Regions from separate parts of the Pseudomaricurvus sp. genome, predicted to be linked through region 2. Evidence: predicted binding sites of a transcription regulator. Region 2 holds the regulator's gene; the other holds the start of a gene.
The links. Region 2 encodes sigma-54, which starts transcription at its own class of promoters, with help from an activator protein. Its sites were predicted from a motif close to TGGCACANNNNTTGCNNT; they were not measured.
Positions count from the first base shown of each region.

Region 1: a site for sigma-54 is predicted at 6,925-6,942, ahead of cobA (uroporphyrinogen-III C-methyltransferase). Genes of this name have one in related genera too.

Region 1 is NZ_CBFIHX010000021.1:21,510-32,428, reverse strand. Features, by position in the region: gene ACTG33_RS04745 (protein kinase domain-containing protein) at 1-1,077, opposite strand, end outside; gene ACTG33_RS04740 (NarK family nitrate/nitrite MFS transporter) at 1,223-2,698, opposite strand; gene nirD (nitrite reductase small subunit NirD) at 3,105-3,434, opposite strand; gene nirB (nitrite reductase large subunit NirB) at 3,457-5,991, opposite strand; gene cobA (uroporphyrinogen-III C-methyltransferase) at 6,007-6,888, opposite strand; gene ACTG33_RS04720 (molybdopterin-dependent oxidoreductase) at 7,498-10,356, shown strand; gene moaA (GTP 3',8-cyclase MoaA) at 10,437-10,919, shown strand, end outside.
Region 2 is NZ_CBFIHX010000002.1:13,335-24,253, reverse strand. Features, by position in the region: gene ACTG33_RS00445 (KpsF/GutQ family sugar-phosphate isomerase) at 1-117, shown strand, start outside; gene lptC (LPS export ABC transporter periplasmic protein LptC) at 129-716, shown strand; gene lptA (lipopolysaccharide transport periplasmic protein LptA) at 703-1,227, shown strand; gene lptB (LPS export ABC transporter ATP-binding protein) at 1,291-2,016, shown strand; gene ACTG33_RS00425 (RNA polymerase factor sigma-54) at 2,350-3,894, shown strand; gene hpf (ribosome hibernation-promoting factor, HPF/YfiA family) at 4,069-4,362, shown strand; gene ACTG33_RS00415 (PTS sugar transporter subunit IIA) at 4,384-4,833, shown strand; gene rapZ (RNase adapter RapZ) at 5,025-5,891, shown strand; gene ACTG33_RS00405 (HPr family phosphocarrier protein) at 5,907-6,176, shown strand; gene mgtE (magnesium transporter) at 6,306-7,670, shown strand; gene yjgA (ribosome biogenesis factor YjgA) at 7,729-8,253, shown strand; gene ACTG33_RS00390 (YhdP family protein) at 8,276-10,919, opposite strand, start outside.

The DNA of each region.
Region 1 (10,919 bases), on a different contig from region 2:
GTGATAGAGAAAAGGGGAATCGTGGGGGCGCTCATAAATTTTCATCACCCAGGGGCTGTTTAACCGCCGTCCTACCCACTGCTCCCGAATAAAACCTTCTAAATATTGTGCATCTTCTGAAAAGTTCTCTGAAGGCGCCTTAAGAACCAGCTTCCTGCCAGTATTGTTATCCTTTACCAAGTACAAGTGACTGCGCGTACCACTGTGCATCACTTGTAACACTTCAAAGTGATCAATTTTATTCCCCACATCCATCACTGGGGGAATCACCAACTCCGTCAGCTGACGATAGACCTCATCCACATCAGCCTGGGGCAACTCTGTGACACGAACCAACAGGCAGCTGAGATTGTCATCGCTGCCATTGGCTAATGCTTTCTCAACCGACGCTTTGGCAGCAGTTTCCAGATCATCTCCGGCATCACTGAGCAGCTTTATCGAATCCGCAAGAGACAGATATTCATGCACACCGTCAGTGGTAAACACTAACAGATCACCCACTTGCAGAGAGACTTGTCGATAATCCACTTCCAAATGGCTGTCCATACCCAACGCGCGGGTCAAGAAGCTTTTTCGACCGTATTGACTGTGACTGTGATCACGGGTCAATTGCTTCAGACGACCTTCGCGAAAGCGAAAAACACGACTGTCCCCAGCATGCAACAAATGCGCAGTATTGGATTTCAGTACCACGCCAGAAAACGTGGTTACCAAACCATTATGTCGAAGGTCGCTTTGTTGACCGTGATGAAACAACCAGGAATTCAAAGAGGTTAACACTCTGGCAGCTGACTTTTTAACGCTCCAGCTGTCCGGCGTACTGTAATAATCTTCGATAAATTGCGTCACGCTGGTGATACTGGCCTGCTGAGCATTTTCACTGCAACTCACGCCATCGGCGACACAGGCAACAATGCCCTTGTAATTCACCACGCCTGGACTGGTTGGCAGTTTGGCTGCAAAGGCATCCTCGTTGCGCTGTTTCGTTCCAGCGGTGGTATAGCCCCCTACTTTGACACTCAGTACGGCTGCAGTGTTACTGTCCGAACCTGTGTTTGCGGTTGTAGCTTCGATCATTATGGTAGCCTTTCCCTACTGAGCGCTATTGGACGATTGGTTAGCCGCTGAATCGCCTGAAAATCTATACTGCCATAAAAAACGGCCATCGTAGATGGCCGTTTCGGTTTAACTGTCTAAGTCATCAGACATAAAGCAAACTGATTTAGGCCTTCGCCACATCAATCAATTCAACACTGCCATCTTCGTTGACCTCGGCAATCTTGCCTGAAGGCTCTTCCATCAACAGCAGGGTCACAAAGCCCAGTACCGCAGTCGCAGAAATCACCAGGAAGAACGTACTGTAATCGACCATGGACAATACCGTCAGGTAAACCACCGCCCCCACATTACCGTAAGCGCCCGTCATACCTGCGATCTGACCCGTCATACGACGCTTGATCAGAGGCACCGCAGCAAACACAGCACCTTCTCCCGACTGTACAAAGAAAGAGCATGCCATTGCAGCGACTACAGCCAGCCAAACAGGCCAGGCACCATCGATATGACCCATCACAAAGTAACCCACGGCCAGACCAGCCGTTAAGATCAGCAGCGTGGGTTTACGACCAAATTTATCCGACAACCAACCGCCGCCAGGACGAGACATTAGGTTCATAAAGGCATAGGCAGATGCGACCATACCCGCAACCACCGGAGTCAATTCAAAGGTTTCAGAGAAGAACAACGGCAGCATGGAAATGACTGCCAATTCAGAGCCAAAGGTAGCGAAGTAAAGCACATTCAGTACCGCAACCTGCTTGAATTTATACTGATGAATTTCTGGAACAGGTTCTTTAAAAATATTTTTGTTAACCTTCCAAACATGAGAAACATCGTACAGATAGAGAGCAACCAAGCCCACGTAGATAGCCGTGACCGTATTGGCAGTCAGCATGCTGACACCTGATGGCGAAAGTTTCCATGCCAACAGCGCCAACGCTGCGTACATAGGCACCTTCATAACCAGCAAGAAGAAGAAGTCACCCTTTGAAGTCACTTCCATGGCGCCAAGATTCTTCGGGCGGAAGTATGTAGAACCCTTAGGAGTGTCCGTTACATTGGCGTAGAAAACGAATGAAAACAACAAACTCATCAGGCCGGTAATGCCCATGGCATAACGCCAGCCATCTTCACCGCCAAACATGACCGCAACCGTAGGCAAGGTAAAGGCCGCTGCAGCAGAACCAAAGTTACCCCAACCGCCGTAGATGCCTTCCGCAGTCCCCAGCTCATTGTGCGGGAACCACTCAGAGACCAGACGAATCCCTACAACAAAGCCTGCACCGATACAGCCCAAAGCAAAACGCGCAATCGCAGCCTGAGTAAACGTATCAGCCAAAGCAAACATGAAACAGGGGATTGAACAAATTGCCAGCAGACCGGAGTAAACGGCCCTGGGACCGTATTTATCCGTCAACATTCCAATCACAACACGTGCCGGAATGGTAAACGCCACGTTCAGGATCAACAGAGTTTTAATTTCTTCTGTCGTTAACCCCAGGGATTCTTTCAATGCCTGAAGTAAAGGTGCGAAGTTGTACCACACCATAAAGGTAATAAAGAAAGCCATCCAACTCAGATGGAGAATCTTCATCTTTCCCGTAAACGAGAAGAGATTAAATTTGTCAGCGGAACTCATAGCGGTATATCCCCTAAGGAAGAATTAATACTTTCCCTTTCAAAGCACGCACCATGCCAAATAAAAATAACCATTACAAATCAATAGGTTACAAAAAATACCGAAACATACGAACCAACTTAAGCCCCACAAGCATGCACATATGCACAGCAATGCACCACCAAAAACCAGAACACAAAAGAAAACGAAAACGGTCGGTAGTTTTATTGAACAAAACTGGGTGTTTTTGCACCATAAGTAACCACTCTGGAGTGGCAACCACAAGCTGATATCAATCAGACTTTCAATCCTCACGCTGCAACACTCTAAAGGCAGCACTCAAAAAGCGACGCTCAAAAGACAGGCAAAAAAATGGGGCGCAAATGCGCCCCCAGTGCAGAGAACAACTTAAATTGCTTGAGGAAGGTCAAGCGGCCTGCAACTGAACCTCACCCGCCTCAATACGAATTGGGTAAGTCTTCAGTGTGTGCTCGGGCTCCTCCAGACACTCACCTGTCTGGAGATTGAAATGTTGTTTGTACAAAGGCGACGCCACAACTGGCACATCACCCAGCGACCCAATAATGCCGCGGCTCAAGACATAAGCATTACCAATCGGATCGTAATTAGATACCGCGTAAACGGCTTTGGTCTTGCCGCAGTAAAATACTGCGACCTGTTCACCGTCTACCAGAGCACATACGCCGGCATTCGGAGTTAGATCGTTTTCGCTACAAATAGTTTTCCACTGACTCATTGTAATTTCTCCTATTCCCGACTTAGTCGACCAACTCAACAGATTGAATGCGCTCATCAGGAGTCGCTGGACGACGCTGACCACGCTCAGCAACATACGCCAGACTGTTATCTGTTTCATCTGAGTTAATGTAGTGCTTGAAGCGCTTCAGTTTCTCTGGATTTTCAATGGTGGTTTTCCACTCACACTGATAGTTGCCAATATTGGCAGCCATTTCAGATTCCAGTTCAGCACCCAATCCTAGTTTGTCATTGATAACGACGTCTTTCAGGTAATCCAGACCACCTTCCAGGTTTTCCAACCATACCGAAGTACGCTGTAAACGATCGGCGGTACGGATGTAGAACATCAGGAAACGGTCCACATACTTGATCAGCGTATCGTCATCCAGATCCGTGGCGAACAGGTCTGCGTGACGAGGGCGCATGCCGCCATTGCCACACACATACAGGTTCCAGCCATTCTCGGTAGCAATCACACCCACATCTTTACACTGCGCTTCTGCACACTCACGAGTACAACCAGACACGGCGAATTTCAGTTTATGAGGTGAGCGCAAGCCTTTGTAACGATCCTCAAGATTGATCGCGAAACCGACACTGTCGTTCACACCATATCGACACCAGGTACTACCTACGCAGGATTTCACAGTACGTACCGACTTGCCGTAAGCGTGGCCAGTTTCAAAACCAGCATCAACCAGCTTCTTCCAGATCAATGGCAACTCGTGCAACTGAGCACCGAAGAGGTCAATACGCTGACCACCGGTCACTTTGGTGTATAAATCGAACTCTTTAGCAACTTCACCCAGCACGATGAGTTTCTCTGGGGTGATTTCACCACCCGCCACTCGCGGAACAACCGAGTAAGTGCCATCTTTCTGCATATTGCCAAGGAAGATGTCATTGGTATCCTGCAGGCCGATATGTTCATCTTTGAGAACATAATCATTCCAGAATGAAGCCAGGATGGAGCCGACGGTTGGCTTACAGATTTCACAGCCCAGTCCGTGACCATGGCTTTCCAACAATTCATCAAACGTTTTGATTTGCTTCACGCGGACAATATCAGCCAGCTCTTTACGGGAATACGCAAAGTGCTCGCAGATGTCATTCTTAACTTCATAACCCAGATTCGCCAGCTCAGCATCCAGAACCTGTTTGGTCAGTGCCGCACAACCACCACAACCAGTGGAAGCTTTGGTAGCGCCTTTAATACCGCCCATGTCCACACAGCCACCGGCAACCGCTTCTTTAATTTGGCCCTTGGTGACATCAAAACAGGAACAGATTTGCGCCGTGTCTGGCAGTGCATCAACGCCCAATCCAACGGCTGCCTCACCATCACTGGCTGGCAAAATTAAACCCGCTGGATTCTCTGGCAGATCCATATCGTTCAGCATCAATTGCAGCAGGTTACCGTAGGCATCTACATCCCCGACCAATACGGCACCCAGAACTTTTTTGCCATCTTCGGATACAATCAGACGCTTGTAGACTTGCTCAATTTCATCGTTGTAAGTGTAAGACTGCGCACCCGGAGTATTGCCATGTGCGTCACCGATACTGGCAACATCCACACCCAGCAATTTCAACTTGGTGCTCATATCGGCACCCTGGAAAGTTTCGCTACCACCGGTGATATGAGAAACCGCAACTTTCGCCATGGTGTAACCCGGAGCCACCAGACCATAAATACGGCCGCTCCAAAGTGCACACTCACCAATCGCGTACACATTCTCTACGTTGGTCTGGCAGTTGTCGTTGACCACAATCCCGCCGCGCTCACCGATCTCCAGATCAAACTGACGCGCCAGCTCATCTTGCGGACGAATACCCGCAGAGAACAAAATCATATCGGTTTCGAGAAAGCTACCATCCGCAAAGTTCATGCGGTAGCGACAGGTCTCACCGGCAACAATTTCTGAAGTGGCTTTTTCGGTGTGAACGGTTACATCCAAATCTTCAATTTTGCGGCGCAGCAAGCTACCGCCGCCCTCATCCAACTGAACCGCCATCAGACGTGGGGCGAACTCCACGACGTGAGTTTCCAGACCCGCAGCCTTCAGGGCATTTGCCGCTTCCAGGCCCAGCAGACCACCACCCACAACCACACCCACTTTACTTTGTGAGGCAGAAGTCGTGATCGCTTCCAGATCTTCAATAGTACGGTAGACCAGACAATGCTCCTGATCGTTACCCGGGATTGGCGGAACAAACGGGAAAGAACCCGTTGCCAACACCAGTTTATCGTAAGATTCTTTACGGCCGCCGGCTGTTACCACGTAGTTTTCCTGGGTATTCAGCTCAACAACTTTGTCATTCAGGACAAAGTTAACACCGTTTTCGTTGTAGTAACCTTCATCTGTAAGTGCAAGATCTGCAGCAGTAGCACCGCTGAAGTAACTGCTCAATTGCACACGGTCGTAGGCCAGCCGCGGCTCCTCAGAGAAAGTAATGATTTCGAAATTCTCGGCTTGGGAATCTTGCAACAAGTTATCAATAAACTTGTGGCCAACCATGCCGTTTCCGACGACCAATACACGTTGCTTACTCATGACGTTTCCTCAATATCAGGCTGACAATTTTTGAAGTTGTTTGCTGGAAGTAATCTCTTCTGACGAGAGACTTGTAAACCAATCTAGTTTTTCGGCCAGGTTAACCACCTGACCCACGACGATTAACGCCGGTGATTGAACCGATTCACGCTCGACCATGTCGGCCAACTCGTGCAACTGCCCACGAACCACTCGCTGCTGTGGACAACAGCCATTCTCGATCAACGCTGCTGGCGTTTCGGCATTTAAGCCTTCAGCCATCAAACGCTCACTGATCATGCCTGCTTTACTCAGCCCCATATAAAACACCAGGGTATGATCCATCTGAGCCAGTGATGCCCAGTTAATACCTAATTCTTTTTCTGCGTGGGCAGTCACTAAAGTGCAACCTTGCGATACGCCACGATGAGTCAGGGGAATACCTGCATAACTGGTGCAACCTGCTGCTGCAGTAACACCCGGCACCAGATCAACTTGTATGCCCGACTCTTTTAATCGCATCATTTCTTCGCCGCCACGTCCGAACACAAACGGGTCGCCACCTTTGATACGGCAAATATTCAGGCCTTGCTGGGCTTTCTCGACCAACAATTCATTCAACTCATCCTGAGGAATGGAATGTGCGTCTTTAATTTTTCCCACATAAAACGCAGGTGTAGAGGCTGGAAACAGGTTGCGAATCTCCTGACTCACCAGGTTGTCGAACAGAATCAAATCAGCCTGTTCAATCACTCTTACCGCTTTAACGGTCAGCAAATCTGGATCTCCAGGGCCGGCTCCCACAAGCCAGACTTTTCCCTGAACTGCGCCAGCAACAGGCTTAGCGACTTTGATCTTTACGATCCCTGTCGGAGAAGCTTTAACGTATTCACTCTTAAGAACGTCCGTAGCTGACATGTTCATAACCCTGCACCAATAAATCTTGTGTTTAGTAGAGCAAGGACAATGCCAGCCTTAAAAAAAAACACTGAAAAAATAATTTATTCATATTTATCAATGGGTTATAAATTTTGTCACATATTTCATTAGCCCTTTACTGTCGCGGCACACATCACAACGCCCCCCAAAAAACCAAGTTTGCGCACCACGATGAAGCCTATCCGCACCATTTATGACCCTGTTTTGAGCCAAACACACAAATTGTCTAATCAATAATATTAAACGAGCACAAAAATTAAAGATCTATTTTGGTGCACAAAGTAAGGCCTATTTGCGCCACCGCTCAATTTTTGAGCTGCGGAATCGCCACCAGTACCCACTTCTCTTCACTGAACCGCGGAAGATTTCAGTACAAAGCCTCAGAACTAGCCGCATCAATCTGCGTTTTGAAAACAAAACATAACTTCACCCCGACTGGCCTGATTATTGCTGCCACCTACACGTAACCTACTCAATGAATGCGTTTCCCTTTATATCAGCAGACTTACTTTTATCTCCTGATTTAAAAGACACAGAAGCGCCTGAAGAAAAAACATTTTTGTTTGCTGAATTGCCCGGAGCTTAATTGTGACCTCAGCTATTTCGAACATTGCACCATGGACTAAAAGCACTTGCGCCTACTGCGGAGTAGGCTGCGGAATTGAAGCACGCCCCAAACCCAATGGTCAGTTGGAAATTCGGGGGGATAAAGATCACCCTGCTAACTATGGTCGCCTCTGTTCTAAAGGCATGGCACTGGGTGAAACGGTGATTCCCGATGGACGCTTATTACACCCGACTATTAGTGGTATGCGCACAGACTGGAATACAGCGCTGGATCATGTCGCCAAAAGTTTTCAAAAAACCATTGAAGAACACGGCCCCGACTCAGTGGCTTTCTATGTGTCCGGGCAACTGTTGACTGAAGACTATTACGTTGCCAACAAGTTGATGAAAGGCTTTATAGGCTCCGGAAACATCGACACCAATTCTCGCCTGTGCATGTCTTCCAGTGTTGCCGGACACAAACGTGCCTTTGGCACCGATACGGTTCCTGGCTGCTATGAAGATCTTGAGCTGGCTGACTTAATTGTCATTACCGGCTCTAATCTGGCGTGGTGTCATCCGGTACTGTATCAACGCATTAAAGCGGTAAAAGAACAGCGCCCTGAAGTCAAAGTGGTTTCCATTGATCCCCGCGTCACCGACACTTGTGAAGTAGCCGATTTGCACATACCACTGCAACCGGGCAGTGATGTGGCATTGTTCAACGGCTTGCTCAGCCATCTGGCCAGCTGTCAGAAAGTCGATGAGCATTATGTTCAGCAACACACTGAAGGCTACAACCGTGCCCTGTTGCACGCGCTGGAAGACGGCTGCAACTCAGAATCTCTGGCGAAAACACTGGGCGTAGATCAGGAAGATCTGAAACTGTTTTTTGACTGGTTTGCCCACACAGAAAAGGTTGTAACGCTTTATTCTCAAGGCGTAAATCAATCGTCACGCGGAGCGGACAAAGTCAACAGTATCCTCAACTGCCACCTCGCCACAGGCAGAATCGGCAAGCCGGGATCTGGTCCGTTTTCGCTCACCGGCCAACCCAATGCCATGGGCGGTCGTGAAGTGGGCGGACTGGCAAATACATTGGCAGCGCACATGGAACTTGACAGTCCACTTCATCATCAGCTGGTCAGTGATTTCTGGGAAACAGACAATCTGACCGTCACAGCCGGCTACAAAGCCATTGATCTGTTTGATGCCATTGATCGCGGCAAAATCAAAGCCGTCTGGATTATGGCCACCAACCCCGTCGTCAGTCTGCCCGATGCCGATAAAATCAAACGGGCTCTAACGCACTGCCCAATGGTGGTGGTCTCCGACTGCATCGCCGATACGGATACCACCCGCTGTGCCGACGTACTTCTGCCCGCCCAGGGTTGGAGTGAAAAATCCGGCACAGTGACCAACTCCGAGCGACGCATTTCCCGTCAACGTCGTTTGCTACCGACTCCGGGTGAGGGCAAACCGGATTGGTGGATCATGAGCGAAGTGGCCAAGCGCATGGGTTACGGGCATGCCTTTAATTACCTTCATGAGGGCGAAGTCTTCAACGAGTATGCGCGAATGACGGAGCTGGATTACTCAAACCCTCAAAAGCAGGTAAACCGTGATTTGGATCTGACTGGTCTGACCGGTTTAACCGCAAGAGAATACGCCCAAATGCCTCCTCAACAGTGGCCCTTAAAGAAAAAAGATGAACAGATAAAACATAAACGTCTGTTCTCTGATGGCCGCTTTTTCACTGCCAGCGGGAAAGCCCAGTTTGTCGCGGTTCGCTATCAGGCTCCAGCATCCAAACTCAGCAATAAATACCCTCTGAGCCTGAACAGCGGCCGGATTCGCGATCAGTGGCACACCATGACTCGAACAGGTCTGTCCACTCGCCTCGGTGCTCACCTGCCCGAGCCTTATATTTCTGTGAATCAGAAAGACGCCGAACTGTACGGCTTGGAAAACGGAAAAATTGCCTCGCTGAAAAACGAATGGGGTTATGCCCGTATTCGCGTGGACATCTCCTCCAAAGTGGCACCCGGACAGTTGTTTATGCCAATTCACTGGACTGGTGTCATGGCCAGCGCGGGACGTGTTTGCAGTCTGGTCAGCCCTGACACCGATGCGGTATCGGGACAGCCTGAATTTAAGTTCACCCCGGTGGCGATCAAACCCTGGCACTACCAGAGCGAAGCTCTGCTGCTGAGTTCAACCGTGATTGACACACAAAATCTGGATTACTGGGTTCGCCAAAAAGTGGATGGCGGCTACTTGTATCGAGTGGCCAGCAATGACTCTCCCAAGGAGCTGGAGAACAAACTGAAGCCTTATTGTGTTCAGTCAGAGCCTCTGAAAGATAACGAGCTGGAAAGTCTCCAGCTTAGCTCTCGCCAACTAAGCTCTCGTCAACTTAATTCTCGTCAACTTAACTACAGCAGCCCGAGCCGCGGGCAGTATCGCTTTGCCCTGATTCAGGGAGAGCAATTACTGGGTTGTTATCTTGTGGCTCCAAGCCTGCAAAATCAGGATTTTGACTGGGTGCAGTCATTACTGGACGAACCGGTTGACGATACTGTTGAGCGTTCGATTCTGACAGGTGTAGCTTCAGGCAAGCTCGCGCAGGGCAAGACCATTTGCGCCTGTAAACAGGTGGGCAAAACCACCATCTGCAGCGCCATCCGTGAGCAAGGCCTGACCACCGTTAAAGAACTCAGTGAGTGCACCGGCGCCGGCTCTGGCTGCGGCACCTGTGTGCCGGAGCTTCAGCAAATTCTCGGTGAAGAACGTCAGCAAATTCTAGGTGAAGAACTTACGGCCTCAGAGATTGCCCCAGACGACGAACAGCCATTAAAACAGGCCGCGGGTGATGGCTTAATCGTACGAGTCGGACGTTGAGTTCTGAATTTTCACTGGAGACTGACGACAGGTTAGGCCACAATATGGCCGTTATACGCTGAGTTAAACTGAATAAAACCATGAAATTAACCGACACCTTTGGCCGTGACATCACCTATTTGCGCCTGTCTGTGACAGATCGTTGTGACTATCGCTGTGTCTATTGTATGGCGGAAGACATGGTGTTTCTGCCCCGCGCTCAGGTTTTGACTCTGGAAGAAAGCATCGAGATTTGTGAAGCGTTTGCTGAGTTAGGCGTCAACAAAATTCGAATCACTGGCGGTGAGCCACTGGTACGCCGCGGCATCACCACTTTGTTTGATCAGGTCGGGCAGATCGATAGTCTGAACGAATTGACCCTCACCACCAACGGTTCACAACTGAAGAAATACGCACCGGAACTCGCACAATCCGGCGTCAAACGCATCAATGTCAGTCTCGACACGTTGAATAGTGAACAATTCACCGATTTGACTCGCTTTGGTAAGCTGAACGACGTGCTTGAAGGAATTCAAGCCGCAAAAGACGCCGGTATCGAGCGCGTCAAACTCAACGCCGTGATC
Region 2 (10,919 bases):
GAAGCTCTGGGCATCATGGAAGGCCGCAAGATCACCGCCCTGATTGTTGAAGACGACGGTCATCGTCCCATCGGCGTCATTCACATGCACGACATACTGCGTGCCGGAGTTATGTAGGCAACCTCATCATGAATAAAAACTGGCTGGCCCCGGCTTTCATCATTTTGTTGACCTGTCTGTTTCTGGTGTTTTGGGATTCCCCACCGGAGACATTCCTGCCTCAGAAGCCCGAAACTCCGAAAACATCCAAACACCCGAGCAATATTGTGCACAACGCCGTTCGTCGTCGCTTTGACGAGAACGGCCAGTTGAGTTCGGTTTTTGTCGCGTCTGAAACCCGCTACTACCAAAAGAACCCCAAGCGACGCACAGCCAAAGACTACGCCGACCTCACCGCCCCGAAGCTGACAATGTATTCAGTGGACAAGCCGCCCACCACCATCGTGTCGAATACCGGAAAAGCCCGCAACAACGGCAACCTGGTTCAACTTTGGGGAGATGTGCACATCACTCGCACCGACACTCTGGGCCAATCCTCGGAACTCACAACGCCATATCTGGTCGTAAAACCAGAGAGGCAATACGCCGAAACTGACAAACCTGTTATCATCACCAGCCCCGGCAACACCACCCATGCCGTTGGTATGGAAGCGTACCTGAAAACAGACACTATAAAATTGCTATCCAACGTCCGAGGCATACATGATCCGCAATAAACTCGCCATTTCGCTTTTGTTATCCCTGACTCTGGGCGGGTTCAGCTCCACTCTTCTGGCACTGGAAAGCGACCGGGAGCAACCGATACACATCAGCTCTGACACCGCCGAGCGCAACGAAAAAAAGGGCATCACTACCTATACCGGCGAGGTACAGATGGATCAGGGCACCATGCGGATCAAAGCCGACAAGGTGGTGATTTACAGCATCAACAACGAGATTTCACGGGTTGTCGCCACCGGTGATCGCGCCCACTACCAGCAAATCCCCGAGCCCGACAAAGAAATGGTGATCGCCAAAGGCAAAACCATCGAATACCTGCTGGACACCGAAAAGCTGCACATCAGCGAAAACGCCTCGCTGCGTCAGGGCGATGGCACCACCCTGACCGGCAAAAAGATTGATTACGACATGAAATCTTCTGTGGTGAAAGCTCAGGGCAACAAAAGCACCACCAACCCAGACCGCATTCACATGACGATTCCTCCCAAAAGTGAGCGCAATCCCTAACAGTTAAAGCGCCACCGCACCGCCACACTGCCCAGCGCCGGATTTAAGGACAAGACCAACGCCATGCCCACACTCAACGCCCTGAACCTCGCCAAGAGCTACAAAAGCCGCCGTGTCGTTATCGACGTTTCCCTGTCGGTCAGCAGTGGCCAGATTGTCGGCCTGCTGGGTCCCAACGGGGCGGGCAAGACCACTTGCTTTTACATGATTGCCGGGCTGGTGGATGCCGATCAGGGCAAGGTCACTATTGATCAAAAGAACCTGACGCACCTTTCCATGCACGGACGGGCACGAGCGGGCATCGGCTACCTGCCACAGGAAGCCTCCGTATTCCGCAAGCTGACGGTCAACGACAACATTCTCAGTATTCTGGAAACCCGCAAGGACCTGAACCGCAAACAGCGCCAGGACAAACTCGATCAGTTGTTGCGAGAGTTTCACATCAGCCATATCCAGAATAGCCTCGGCATGGCGCTGTCCGGTGGTGAGCGTCGCCGGGTCGAAATCGCTCGCGCACTGGCCACCGACCCGGAATTCATCCGGCTGGATGAACCATTTGCTGGCGTCGACCCCATTTCCGTCAACGACATCAAGCACATTATTCAGCACCTGAAAGATCGCGGGATTGGCGTTTTGATTACTGATCACAACGTTCGCGAAACCCTCGATATTTGCGAGAAAGCCTACATCGTCAGCGAAGGCCACATTATTGCCGAAGGCACGCCGGAAACCGTTCTAGGCAACACGCAGGTCAGAGAGGTTTACCTCGGGCACCAATTCAGCTTATAGTGTGTTTTCTCAGGGCTAAAAGTGTGACCCCACACACAAAATTGTGGCCTCTGGCAAACAGCTTGGACAGCGCGTCCAACTAAGATCGACCACAACGCAGCCACCCGCTCCCAACATTCGCATTTCCTCCCAAGCAGGCAAGAAACAGGCATAAAACTTGCTTGTTTAAGTTGTTCTCCTCGGTTACTCTGGCTACACTTGCTCACCAACACGATCATTTCAATCGAGTCTGATCGTCGCAAGAATGGATTCTGCCGCACACATCACACAGCTCCACACTCGCTGACATTGCGGCAGAGCAGAGAAAGAATTCCTCAGTAGCCGTAGCCATACATGAAACAGTCGTTACAACTCAAGCTGGGTCAACAACTCACCATGACCCCCCAACTGCAGCAAGCCATCCGCCTGCTGCAGCTGTCGACGCTCGACCTTCAGGCCGAAATCCAGGAGGCGCTCGACTCCAACCCCATGCTGGAAGTCGGCGAAGACGACAATGCCGGTTCGGACACTCCCGACGAGAGCATCAACACCCCCAAAGATCAGCCCGAACAGAGCAGCACCAAAGATTCCGACAGCGAACCAGAACCCACCGCCAGCGCCCAGGAAGAGCAAAGTGGCGTCGACAGAAACAGCGATGACAGTCCCGAGGGCGACTGGGGAGACGCTATTCCGGAAGACCTGCCGGTAGACACCAGCTGGGACGATGTATACCAGTCAGGCCCTTCCGGCAGCGGCTTGTCAGCACCCGACAGCGAGGACAACGATTACGAAAGCCGGCGCGGCAGCGACGAATCCCTGCATCAGCACCTGATGTGGCAGCTCAACCTGACCCCCATGTCCGATCGGGACCAAGTCATAGCGATGGCGTTTATTGACGCTATTGAAGACACCGGCATGCTCAGCATGAACGCCGAAGAAATCCATGAAAGCCTGGTAGACGAGCTGGAAGAGCTCGAACTGGACGAAGTCTTTGCGGTGTTGCACAGACTGCAACAGTTTGACCCTCCCGGGGTCGCCAGTCAGGATTTGAGCGAATGCCTGCTAATCCAGCTGAATCAACTGCCAAAAACTACACCCTGCCGGGAAGATGCTAAACTCATAGTCAAAGACCACTTATTGTTGCTGGGCAGCCGCGATTACAAGCAGCTGATGAGAAAAACCAAACTCAAGGAAGCCCAGCTGCGAGATGCCATCATTTTGATTCAGAGCCTGAATCCACGTCCAGGGGACAGCATCTACAGTGGCGAGACCGAGTACGTAGTACCCGATGTATTTGTGACCAAACAGGATGACCGCTGGACTGTGAATCTGAATCCCGACATCGCACCCAAATTGCGTATCAATGATACCTACGCCTCAATGGTCAAGCGGGCGGACACCAGCAGTGACAACTCCTTCTTACGCGACAACTTGCAGGAAGCCCGCTGGTTCCTCAAGAGCTTGCAAAGCCGCAACGAGACCCTGCTGAAAGTCTCTACCTGTATCGTCGAAAAACAGCGCGGCTTTCTCGATTATGGCGCCGAGGCCATGAAACCGCTGGTTCTGCACGACGTGGCCGAAATTGTCGGCATGCACGAGTCCACCATTTCCCGGGTCACCACTCAAAAGTACATGCACACGCCTCAGGGCATCTTTGAGCTGAAATACTTCTTCTCAAGCCATGTGAGTACTGACTCAGGCGGCGAATGCTCATCCACAGCAATCCGTGCCATCATCAAAAAACTGGTGGCGGCTGAGAGCCCCCAAAAACCGTTAAGTGATAGCAAAATCACCACATTACTCGCCGAACAGGGCATTAAGGTGGCCAGACGCACCATCGCCAAGTATCGGGAGTCTTTAGGAATACCCGCGTCCAACGAGCGTAAGCGATTGGTCTGAGCAGCTGTTGACCGCAACACAAGTCCGCTGCAGCCGGTACTGGTCGCCCACTCGGGATAAAGGTTAAAGTCCTGCCTGTCAGGGCCTCGACAGCACCAACACAGCTGGTGCTAGTAGCCAAAGCTGTATGACAAGCGATTCAATACCGACGTTTCACGACAAGAGGAGCAACGCATGCAAATCAACATCAGTGGACACCATGTTGAACTGACAACTGCCATTAAAAACTACGTCAACACCAAACTAGATCGCCTCGAAAGACACCACGACCGAATTACCAGTACCAACGTCATACTATCTGTTGATAAACTACGCCAAAAGGCAGAAGCCTCAGTGCACGTGAGCGGCAAAGACTTCTTCGCAGACAGCGAGTCCGAAGACCTCTACGCCGCCATCGACATGTTGGCCGACAAGCTCGACCGCCAACTCATTAAACACAAAGAAAAGATGCGAAATCATCACCGCTAATTTATGGAAGTAAGATCATTTTTGTCTCAACATCGCACCTACTGCGGTGTTGAGGCCAGCAGCAAAAAACGCGCTCTGCAAGTCATCTCCCAACTGATTGCCGAAGACCAGCCGACTCTTAACGCCGATGAGATCTTCACCAGTCTGATCTCTCGGGAGCGGCTTGGCACAACCGGTCTGGGCGGTGGCATTGCTATTCCTCACTGCCGCATCAACAATTGCGCCAACACCGTTGGTGCTTTGATTCAGTTACAAAGCCCCATCGACTATGAATCCATCGACGGCCAACCCGTGGACATCCTGTTTGCCCTGATTGTTCCCGAGGAGGCTCACGACGAACATCTGAAAACTCTGGCCGCGATTGCCGAACAACTGCACCATCCCGACTATTTGCAGAATCTTCGCGACGCCAGCGACACCCAAAGCCTCTACCTGGCAGCCACCGAACAAGACGCCAGCGCGCCCCTCTGATGGCGCAGGGACGCGGTTTTGTAATCTACCCAAAGTAAGGTACCTTTAGAGTATTGCTCGTGGTGTTGTATCAATTGATACTCCTCCTTCAAAGGCCGTGCGTCCTGATGAGGCCATAACGCCCCAATAAGAAAGCACCCGGATAAAACGAGCACCCTGAAATATTGATAGTCGACGAGGCAGAAAATCCCATGCGTTTAGTTGTAATTAGCGGCCGCTCCGGCTCGGGGAAAAGCACAGCCTTGCACGTGCTTGAGGATGTCGGTTTTACCTGTATTGATAACTTGCCTGCCTCTTTACTGCCATCGCTGGTTCGACAGTTGGATCAGCATCCCCAGAGCCAGTCATTTGCCGTCAGTATTGACGCACGCAACACCTGGCAGGATCTTCAGGAGTTTCCCGAGTTTTTGTCGCAAGCCAAGATTCCCGGCTTGCAGTGCGAAATTCTGTTTCTGGATGCCCGCAGCCCCATTTTGATTCAGCGTTTCAGCGAAACCCGACGCAAGCACCCTCTCAGCGGACAGACAACCGATCTCAAACAGGCAATCGCTCTTGAGAGAAAATTTCTCGAGCCCATCGCCAACTCTGCCGATCTGACCATCGACACCAGCGGCCTTAGCCTGCATCAGTTACGAGACCTGGTGAAACAGCGCATTGTCGGTAATACAGGTCCCGGGATGGCGCTGTTATTTCAGTCCTTTGGCTTCAAGCGCGGCATTCCGGTGGATGTTGATCAGGTGTTTGACGTACGCTGCCTGCCAAACCCTTACTGGAAACCTCATTTGCGCAGCTTCAGCGGCAAGGATAAGGAAGTCGTTGAGTTTCTTGAGGCCGAGGACGATGTCAACGATATGTACAATGACATCGCCAGCTACCTGCAGCGCTGGCTACCTCGCTTCAGCGACAGCAATCGCAGCTACTTTACCGTCGCCATTGGCTGCACGGGCGGGCACCACCGCTCAGTGTATTTGTGCGAGCGCCTCTATGAGGCCTTCAAAAATGAGCACCCCAACACGCAACTGAGGCACCGGGAACTGGAACAATTACAAAAAACATAATCCATAGAGAACATTATGCTGACTGATACCGTCACCATCATTAATAAATTGGGGCTCCATGCCCGCGCAGCGGCCTTATTTGCCAGCACAGCCTCCCGCTATTCCAGCCAGATCAAAGTGGGCCTGAACGGAAAACTCGTCGATGCCAAGAGCGTCATGTCACTGATGTTACTTGCCGCGAATCAGGGCACCGAAATCACCTTGCAAGCCGAGGGGCAGGATCAGCAAGAGGCCATGCAAGCCATCATCGAACTCATCAACAATCGCTTTGACGAAGACGAATAAGCAACTACAACTCAGCCAACCAGACCTCGACGAAACGGCGTAAGTCTGGCCTTCCACTGGCTTATGCCGCCAAGCCCCATTAGAATACACGCCGTTAACCTCACTCAATACGGATACGTGTGAACGCCTATGTCTCAAAACACCGATGAATTGCTCGCATTAACTCAGGCACAACTCGGTGAAATCAATGAGGCATTGGAAAGCGGTACCTTTCAACAGGTACGGCGCATGCTCAACGGCCTGCAACCGGTCGAAATAGCTCACCTGCTGGAATCTTCCCCGCCCCCATCCCGCCGCGTGCTTTGGCGCCTGGTCGATAGCGATCTGGAAGGTGAAGTTCTGCAGGAACTCTCGGAAGAAGTACAGGCTCAATTCCTGCGCGGGATGGGCACCGAAGAGGTAGTCGCCATCACCGAAGGCATGGACACGGACGATTTGGCCGATGTTCTGCAACGCCTGCCAGACCGCGTGATTCAGGAAGTACTCGCCGCGATGGACGCTCAGGATCGCCAGCGGGTAGAGCAGGTGCTCTCCTACGACGAGGACACCGCCGGCGGCCTGATGGATACCGATACGGTGACCGTTCGCCCCAGGGTGACACTGGACGTCGTGTTTCGCTATCTGCGCCGCCACGACGAACTTCCGGACTCCACCGACAGCCTGATCGTAGTGAACAGTAAAGGGCAGTACGTTGGCCTGCTGCCGCTGTCGCGCCTGTTGACTTCATCGCCCACCAGTACCGTGCGGGAGTTGATGCGTACCGACTTTGAGCCCATTCCGGCGCACATGCCCGAGAACGAGGTAGCCAGTCTGTTTGAACGCCACAACTGGGTTTCGGCGCCGGTGATCGATGACAACGGCATTGTCGTCGGGCGAATCACCATTGATGACGTGGTCGACGTGATCCGCGAAGGCGCTGACCACTCCTTTATGGGGATGGCCGGTCTGGATGAAGAAGAAGATACCTTTGCCCCCGTCTCCAGAACCGCGCCAAGACGCGCCATCTGGCTGGGTATCAACCTGCTCACCGCGATTATTGCCTCGGCCGTGATCAATATTTTTCAGGATACCATCGACAAGGTGGTGGCACTGGCCGTGCTGATGCCCATTGTCGCCAGCATGGGCGGCGTAGCTGGCAGCCAAACTCTGACCGTTATGATCCGAGGGATGGCACTGGGCAAAATTGGCCGCAACAATATTAATTGGCTGCTCTCGCGAGAGTTTTTCGTCGGCTTGCTGAACGGACTGCTCTGGGCGGGGCTTATGGCTGTGATAGCCGGTTTGTGGTTTGACGATATGACCATCGCCGCGATCATCGCCGCAGCCATGGTCATCAACCTGATTACCGCCTCGGTCGCGGGTGCACTGCTGCCCATCACCTTGCGCAGCATGAATATTGACCCGGCGCTGGCTGGCAGCGTGGCGCTGACCACCGTGACCGACGTCGTGGGCTTCTTTGCCTTCCTTGGTCTGGCCACCTATTTTTACGCTTAATACGTTTTTAAACTCAACACGTTTTTAGACCTAACACATTTTTCAACGGATATTCCCGATGTCTCAATTTGACGATTTTCCCGACCGCGACGATGAAGAAGAGTACATTCCTTCAAAAACTGACATTAAGAAGGAAATGGCCGCTCTGCAGGATTTGGGAACAAAGATTGTTGAACTCAGCGATAAATTCATTGCCCGCATTCCCATTGAAGGCGAACTGGCCGATGCCATACACCAGGCACGGGGCATGAAGCACCGCGAGGGGCGCAGACGCCAGCTGCAATTTATTGGCAAATTGATGCGCAAAGCCGAAAATATTGAAGAGATTAAAACCGCCTACGAGCGGGTAATCTCAATTGGTCAGGAACACACCAAAATTCAGCACCAAACCGAACATAGGCGAGATCGCTTACTGGAAGACGGCAATGAAGCACTGCAAACGTTTGTGGCAGAGTACCCACACTGCGAGGTGCAATACCTGCGTCAATTGATTCGCAACAGCCAAAAAGAGCAGAGCCAACAGAAAGCACCAACCTCAGCCCGTAAATTGTTCCGCTACATTCGCGATATCATCGAAGCCTGAGCCCAGCCGGACCGAACCTCACTCACCGTTCGTTCGCTTTACGTCTTCTTTTTTTGCCTTCACTGGCGGCTTCACGACTGTCATCGGCGGCTTGTTGAGCCGCCTTGTTGTCAAACAGCTTATCAAACTCAATGGCCGGATCACTCCACGACCCTTTGATGCTATAACTGACGCTGGCGACCCGCTCCATCTGCTTCTTGAAAATTTTACTGATTGCATACACCCCGGCGGCGGCAGGCAGGCCGCCTGCAAACGCCGCGATCAGGGTGGCATTACCTCCCACGGGAAGCGTCGCCACCAAGGAGGTATCCAGGGTTTCTTCAGGCAAGTTGATCTTACCTCCCATTTTCAACACGGACGACGTATTTCTCACCTCCATAGGCTGAGTCAGGTACACGATACCTTTCTCAAACTGGATCTCGCCAGCCACACTCTCAAAGGGGGTTCCGCCTTTAAATACATCCGAAAAGTCCAACTGCAAACGGCGAATCCAGCTGTCGAAATTAAACAACCCCACCAATCGTAACAAGGCGTTACTGGCCTGGCCGGTTGAACGATAAAAACGGCCATCCTGTACACTCACCTTCATTTTGCCCTGCAGATCCGCCACGGAAACCTCAGCCGGATTGCCAGGCCACAACAAGTTAACATCCAGCTCCACGGACTTGCTGTCCATCATTCTGGGAAGCTCCCAGGCGTCCGAGATATTCGCCAGATTACCACCCGACAACTTGCCATAAAATCGCGTGCGCTCTTTGCCTCGACCTTTTCTCCAAATAAGAGAAGCACCTTGCTCTTGCGCAGTGTTGCTGTTTTGGTTTGTCTGTTCTTTTTGATTAGTGCTATCAGACTTTGGCTCTCTGGCCGACACATGAACACCATTGACACTGCCCAGCAAATTAGAGATCACCAGGCCTGACTGATCGGGTCGCGCCTGAAAACTCCAGCGACCATAGTGTTTATCGCCCAGAGAGAGCTCCCCTACTGAGAAATCCACAGCGGGAATATCCTGAGGCTGTACCGAACTCAACTTCTGACTGAAGCCGTTTTCTTCAGCGGCTGGATCCGCACCCTCTGCACTGCCTGATTCAAGCGCTGGCCAACGGATATAATCCAGCTCGACATTCAGCGGCCTGCCATCATCTGCCAGGAAAAAAGCACCTTTGACCCGATCATCATCCAGCCGGATGCGCCAACCCTGCTTGCGTTGCCCTCCCCCGACCTGAACGGCTTTCAGCTCGACCTCACCCCAACTGAATTCCTCAATAAATAACTGAAGGTTTAAATTAGAACTGGCTACAGTCTGAACCGTCGATACCTGTACCGTCGACGCCTCTCCCGCCGACAATTCCCCAGCCCCAACGCCAGAGGAAAACTGCTCTGCAAAAGTCTGATAACGCTGAACCACAGGCCACCACTGCTCCGCATCCAGACGATCGATCGCCCCATCCAGCCAGAGACCATCATTGACATGTAATTGACTGGGCTGCCCCAAAGCGATGAGGCCCTCCACAGGCTGATCTTTGGCCGTCTGAATATTCACCGAGACCAGATTATCGTAGTTGACCCTATAGCTGGTGTGATTGCGGGCAACAGGAATGTCTAGCTTGAGAGAACGTTTTTCCGAGACGGCTTTGCCGTAAGGGGCCGGCAGATCAATGCTTGCCCCGGACAAGTCTGAACTCGCCTGAATCCGCACCGGAATTTCACCCGATGCTACAGAAACCTCACCACTGACAGGCACTACACCTTCAATAAACATAAGCTCCGGTCTTCGGGACCAGGACGCCAGGCGAGCAAAGTCCAGCGGGCCTTTAAAGTGAATATCCGTATTCATAGGTGTAGATGGAGACGCAGGCGTAGAAGCAATGCGCAGAGCCAGAGACTGATCCCAGAGTCGGGCAGACAGGGTTTCTGCATACAGCCCGCGCGTATCCGAATACATCAGGTCACCGCCCAGCCGGTCAAAATCCAGTCCGAGACTTTGCATCATCAAATCGGCATTCCGCAGAGATACATCCACTTGCTGGCGACTGCCGGTCTCGCCCGCCTTTAGGGGGATGCGCAACTGCACTTCAGCCTTCATGTCACCTTTTAGCGACCATTCGTCCAGAGCACCACCCAGAGCATCACGGATAGGGGTTTGCGTCAGTACCTGCAAGCCGGCGCTGGCATCGCCCGACAACGCACCGTTAATTTGCAACAGCGAGCCTTCACCTTGGGGGTTGGCTCCCACCTCCAGATAGGTAGGCTGAAGCGCAGAACTCAGGAACTGCCCTTCATCCACCCAGCCCTGCACGCGAGTATCGTCGATTTCCAAAAAACCGGAAAACGTTTGCAGCACTGGCCAGCGGGGATCAAAGCTCAACTCACCGTCTGCGACATTCAAAGCGACCTGTACGGAGCGGGTGTCGGAGGCTCCTCCACCAAAATAGCCTTCCATCAGGAAGCCACCCGAGGGTACTGCACCTTGCACAATAGAACTGTCCAGCCAGGCCAGCAGCGAATCCGGAACCACCTTCGGCACCAGTTTCTTATGGTCGATTGCGTGACCATTCTGCAAACCGATCTGCAACATGAGTTCTGTAGGACGTGAGTTGCGCTCCAGCGGGGCGTCCAGATAAAAATACCCGCTGGCTTCACCCAGCTGCCCCTGCATGTTCAGA